Regions from separate parts of the Clostridium sp. DL-VIII genome, predicted to be linked through region 2. Evidence: riboswitches for the same ligand, from Rfam matches in the RefSeq annotation. Region 2 holds a riboswitch; the other holds the start of a gene.
The links. Region 2 has a riboswitch for cyclic di-GMP ahead of CDLVIII_RS23965 (A24 family peptidase). Riboswitches for the same ligand answer to the same signal wherever they lie in the genome.
Positions count from the first base shown of each region.

Region 1: linked by a shared signal. The riboswitch ahead of CDLVIII_RS08400 (sugar transferase) and the one ahead of CDLVIII_RS23965 (A24 family peptidase) in region 2 are both predicted to bind cyclic di-GMP.

Region 1 covers NZ_CM001240.1:1,836,374-1,839,596, reverse strand. The annotation lists gene CDLVIII_RS08410 (VanZ family protein) at 1-450, opposite strand, end outside; gene CDLVIII_RS08405 (hypothetical protein) at 759-1,067, shown strand; gene CDLVIII_RS08400 (sugar transferase) at 1,180-1,845, opposite strand; cyclic di-GMP riboswitch class II at 1,988-2,072, opposite strand; gene CDLVIII_RS08395 (Rpn family recombination-promoting nuclease/putative transposase) at 2,319-3,223, opposite strand, start outside.
Region 2 covers NZ_CM001240.1:5,226,398-5,229,620, reverse strand. The annotation lists gene CDLVIII_RS23970 (PilT/PilU family type 4a pilus ATPase) at 1-709, shown strand, start outside; cyclic di-GMP riboswitch class II at 911-992, shown strand; gene CDLVIII_RS23965 (A24 family peptidase) at 1,183-1,935, shown strand; gene CDLVIII_RS23960 (GspE/PulE family protein) at 2,055-3,223, shown strand, end outside.

The DNA.
Region 1 (3,223 bases), 3.1 Mb from region 2:
AGCCTGATGGAACTCATCAGTAACTGCATAAAACAAACATGTAAATAGTATATAAATCACAGCATCTTTCCCTTTTTTGTTGAAAGAAAATATCGTGCTGCTTACAAAAACAGCTAATGTCATATATAAAAATCCATGAGCATTCTTTCTAACTATATGATCCAATTCCTCTAACTTTGCTGATTGTAAATTAGTTGTATTTTTATTAGCTTGTACCCCGTTTCCTGTTCCTGTATCTCCATTTGCCTTTTGCTCATTATCAGCACTTTTATCTGCCTTTATCTCACTTGTATTCTTATCTTGAGTTTCAGTTTCTATTTTTGATTTAGCATTTTCAATTATTTTAACCACTTTAGTGCTTTGACCATGAGAAATCTGTCCATTATTACTTGACATATAGAATATAAATCCCATCCAAAACAAGCATAAAATTATAGTAATTTTCTTCATTTTAATTACCTCTCTAATTTCTTTACGTCATAATTTTTTCAATTTTATCTTTTACATTTACTACAAAATAGATTTGTATACTATTATACCCCATGACCTTATTACTTAAAACCAAAAATTATGTTAAAAACATTAATTTAATAAAATTGTCATACTCAGTTAATCAATATGAATATTTTCTTTATTTTTATAAATAAAATTAATATCTAAATTAAGGAATTTTTTTATTATTTTTAAAATATGTATTAATATGGAAAAAATTTCTGGTATAATTTAGTTAGTACCTTGAATAATTAGGAGGTGGCTTTATGCACTTTTTTAACATATTAAAAAAGAAGTATGATGAATACGGGTTTGATTCAAAGGGATTTCATAAAAACGGAACACTATATGATGAACGTGGTTTTAACAAGAATGGGCTTCATAAAAACGGCACATTTTTCAATAGCGAAGGGTACAGTAGAGAAGGATATGATAAAAACGGATATGATAAAGATGGCTTTAACAGTGCCGGCTTTGATAAAGATGGATATAACAGAAATGGCTTTAACATACTTGGCTATGATCGAAATGGAGACTATCTAGAAATGAGCTACGAATGGAAAAAATCAAGATAATAAATACCAAAACTTATGCACATTATAAAACTCATCTTCATCTAAATAATTAGAAAAACCATAGAGATTTAAGTTTCTCTATGGTTTTTCTTTTACAAAGCATTATTTTCTTCTATCTTGCATGCTCATCGCCAAAAAGCACCCCAAATGTCTTTATGATTAAAATTACATCAATCAAAATATTTCTTTCCCTAACATATTTAATGTCTAACCTCATCCAATCTTCAAAGTCAATATCACTTCGGCCAGATACCTGCCAATAACAGGTTAGACCTGGTTTAACTTTTAATCTTTTAAGCATCCAATCTTCAAAGCACATAACTTCTTTTGGAAGAGATGGCCTCGGTCCTACTAAACTCATATCTCCTTTTAATATATTAAATAACTGTGGCAGCTCATCTATGCTTGTCTTTCTTATAAACTTACCTACTTTTGTAACCCTAGGATCATCTTTAAGCTTAAACATCGGTCCACTCATCTCATTCTTCTCTCTTAACTTGTCCTTTAGTTCTTCTGCATTTGTTACCATTGACCTAAATTTATACATCTTAAAACTTTTTCCATCCTTCCCAACTCTCTCTTGAGAAAAGATAGAACTGCCTGATGATTCAGCTTTTATCAAAATAGCTACAATTAAAAGTACTGGACTTAAAATTATAAGTCCAATTGCTGAACATATGACATCTATGATTCTCTTAACAAAATCATATAAAATCCAGCTATTTCCCAGCTGTTCTTCAAGTAAAATCTCCTCCCTATTAACTTGTAGTTGCTGCATATTATTCTCTCCCCCTTATAAAAGCATTATTAAATGATCACAATAAAAGCTAATACCATAGCGCTTATTTCCTTAACTAATAAGGCATAATCAAAAAATGACTAATTTTTTTTACACGCTAAGAAACCGACCTTTATATATAAATCATAAAGGTCGGTTGCACTGCTAACTCACCATATATAAAGTGCCCAAAATAAAATATATGGATCATAGTTTCCTTAATAAAAAGTCATATTAGATTTTCGCTTATGTAAATAATTATTCTATACATACGTAAAATTTATAATTTATTTATCTGTATGATTATGACCTATTAAATCATACTTAATATTAATTATTTACCAAGGCTATTTTACCATATATATACTCACATGTTAATATATTCAGAACTACAAAAAAATATTAATTTTTTTGTACTTCTAAAATATCTTTTTAAATACCAGTCAGAAGCTTGTTACTAATCTGCTAAAAATTTATCTTAACTTTTCTATTTCATCAATAGACAATCCAGTTTTAATTGCTATAGTTTCGTTATCTAATACATCTAATAAATTTTCAGCTATTTCAAAAGCTTTTTTCTTTTCTCCATCCTGCATACCTTGTTCTATACCTTTTTGTATACCTTGTTCTATTCCTTTTTGTAGACCTTGTTGTATTCCTTGTTCTATCCCTTTTTGCATTCCTTTTTCTTCAGCTGTTTTCATTTCCGCTATGTAATCTCTTAGTCTTTTCAAATCATTTTCATATATTTCTCTTTCTTCTCTATCTAAGTACATAACATCAAGTTTTTCAACTGCTTTCTTTACAGCTTCATCTACTGCTAATTCTTCTGGAATTCTATTTTTTTCAAGTTCGTATGCTCTATTCAAAAAAACAATCCATCTATCTAATGCTGTTTTTACATCTTTAAAATCCTTTTTAAATTTATTTAATTCCACAAAATGCATTTCAAATACAGTTGATAACTCTTTTTTACTTTTCTGATTATAAACTTTATATACGTTATGAAAATCATCTTCGTCTAAATAATCAAAATCCAATATATTTATAGATATTGTTTTTCTCAGCTTATCATAATTATATCCGCCTTCTAACTGATCTGAATATACCTTTGCCCAGTAATAAAATGCTCTCTTCTCATAAAAGAGCTGCTCTGAAAGCTGCATTTCTATATCATACCAAATTCCTCTTTCATCTACTCCTTTTATATCTAGTATACTCATTTTATCTTCCTTATAATTTGCTATATTATAAGGGTTTTTAAGGTATACATCTTTTATCTGCTGATCTTCTGACAGCATTGAGTTTATGAATGAAATTAAAATATCTTTATTTTCTTCACTTCCAAATAGCTTTTTAAATGCAAAATCAACCTTTG
Region 2 (3,223 bases):
TTTAACAATGGCTCCTGCTCTTAAAAAATTCACGGAATTAAGTGATGGACTAGTGTTAGTTACTGGACCAACAGGATCAGGGAAAAGTACTACTCTTGCAGCAATGGTTAATGAAATAAATATGAGTAAAGAAAAACATATAATAACTTTAGAAGAACCAATTGAATATATATATGAGAACAATAGATCTATGGTAAACCAAAGAGAAATTGGGCAGGACACTAAGAGTTATGCAGATGGATTAAGAGCAGCACTTAGACAAGACCCAGATGTTATATTAGTTGGAGAAATGAGAGATCCAGAAACAATAGAAATAGCTTTAAGGGCAGCCCAAACTGGACATTTAGTTTTTTCGACTTTACATAACATGGGGGCAGCTAACAGTATATATAGAATTATAAACTCTTTTGAAGCTGGACATCAAAATGAAGTGAAGATTCAGTTATCGTCGCTATTAAAGGGAGTTGTTTCTCAAATTTTATTACCTAATGCATCGGGAGTAGGTAGAGTTGCAGCAATGGAAATAATGGTGTGTACTCCTAGCATAAGAAATTTAATTAGAGAAGGAAACTATGAACAAATAAATAGCTTCATTCAAATGGGTTCTAAGTTTGGAATGCAGACAATAGAGATGGATTTAAGAAGGCTTGTAAATGACAATTTTATATCCAGACAAGAGTATGAAAAGTGGGTACAAAATGATAGGTAGATATAATATATAAGTTTGAGTTAAATTTTAGTAAAAATCTATAGAAATTATGGAATGATTAGATATAATATGGTAATATGTAAATAAATTATATTTTATATATAATTATAAAATATAATTTATAAGAAATTGCTATAATATTGGTAAATATATATAAAATTAAATAATTATTGAAATTTGTAAATATTATTATTTATAAGAAATCAATATGGAAACAATGATTCATATATTTATTTTGGGCACTTTATATATGAGGAGTTAGTAGTGCAACCGGCCTTTGTTTTTTATTAAGGTCGGTATTTTTTTGCGCAAAAGTGGAAGTAAGCATTTAAAGAGATATTATTTATTGATAAATAATATTTAAATTCAAAACAATATCAAAAATATTGAAAAAATGTAATTTAAAGTATAAAATATAAATATGAAAATATTACATAATATTTTAAAAAATGGTAAAAAGGAGAGGTGATAGATTGGAAGTTGTCTTCATAGCTGTTTTAGGATTGGTTATAGGAAGTTTTTTGAATGTATGTATTTATAGAATCCCGATGGAACAATCAATTGCGTTTCCACCGTCACATTGTACAAACTGTAATCACAAATTAATGTCTTTAGATTTGATTCCGGTAATCAGCTATCTTTTTCTTGGAGGAAAGTGTAGATATTGCAAGGAGAAAATATCAGTAAGATATCCTCTTATAGAAATTCTTAATGCAGTATTATATTTACTAATATATTTTAAATTTGGATTAACCTTAATTACATTAAAGTATTGCATATTAGCATCAATTTTAATTGTAATTGGAATGATAGATTATGATACTCAATTTGTTTATACAAGTACAACACTTTTTGGTGGCATTATGGCATGTGTATTTATAATAATTCAAGCTGTTGTTTATAAAAATGGAATTCTTGACTTGATTTTAGGTGGAGCAATAGGATTCGTCATCATAGGTTTAATAGTATTTTTAACTAAAGGAATGGGTGAAGGTGATATTGAAATAGCAGCTATTTGTGGATTATTCCTAGGAGTTAAAGGGATTTTAATTGGATTATTTTTAGCAATAATAATAGGTGGGGGCATAGGAATAGTTATATTATTACTAAAATTAAAAAAAGCAAAGGAAAAGATAGCGTTTGGGCCATTTATAGCAGTTGGAAGTTTGATTTCTATGCTGTGGGGCGTTGAAATATTAAAAAGTTATTGGAGTTTTTTTGAGTAAAATGTAACATAATATTCACTTTCTTAACACTTACATGATTGAAAAATATTAGAAAAAATTTCAACTTATAAACATTAGGAAAAAAATTTTGTAAATAGAAAAGAAAGGTACGACCCAAAATGGCAACTGAAAAAAGAAGATTGGGAAATATTCTGGTAAATGCAGGCAAAATTACAGGATATCAACTACAAGAAGCGTTAAAATCTCAGAAAGCCTTAGGTAAGAAGCTTGGAGAAATATTAGTAGAAAGTAAGATAATCACAGAAGAAGACATAATAGAGGCAATAGAGCAGCAAACAGGAATTAAAAAAGTAGATTTAAATTTGATAAATTTTGATAGAAAAGCAATAACGTTAATACCACAAAATTTATGCGACAAATATATCTTAATTCCTTTTGGTTTTGATAATAATAGAATTAAAATTGCTCTCGCAGATCCATTAAACATTTTCGCAATTGATGATGTTGCAATATCTACAGGGTTTGAAATAGAATCCTTTATCTCTAAAAAAGACGATATTAAAAAATTTATAGGTATATACTATAGCAGTCAACAAGTTAATAATGCAGCCATGCAACTTTCTAAAGAAAGCACTAAAACAAGCAAAAGCATTAAAGCAGTAGATGAAATGAATGAAGTTAATAGTGCACCAGTTGTAAAGATGGTTGATTACCTTTTTAAGAATTCAATAGAGATGAAAACATCTGATATTCATATAGAACCATTTGAGCATGAAATAAGAATAAGATATAGAATAGACGGAAAGCTCCAAACGGTAAATACTCTAGGAATAGAAAGTTTGGGACCGCTAGTTACAAGAATAAAGATACTTGCAGGACTTAATATAGCAGAAAAAAGAATACCACAAGACGGAAGAATAATGGTTAATGTTGATGGTATGGAAATAGACCTTAGAGTTTCTATACTTCCAGTAGTTAATGGTGAAAAGATTGTTATAAGAATTCTAAATACAGGAGGATCTGTATTAGATAAAAAACAACTGGGAATGAGTGATGATAATATAAATAAATTGAATAGAATAGTATCAAATCCTCATGGAATAATTTTGGTTACAGGACCAACAGGAAGTGGAAAATCTACAACTCTATATTCTATATTAAATGAATTGAACTCTAGCAGTGTAAATATAATCACAGTAGAAGATCCGGTTGAATATACAATGAATGGAATAAATCAAGTAAGTGTTAATGAAAAAGCAGGATTAACATTTGCAAGTGGACTTAGAAGTATACTAAGACAAGACCCAGATATAATCATGATAGGAGA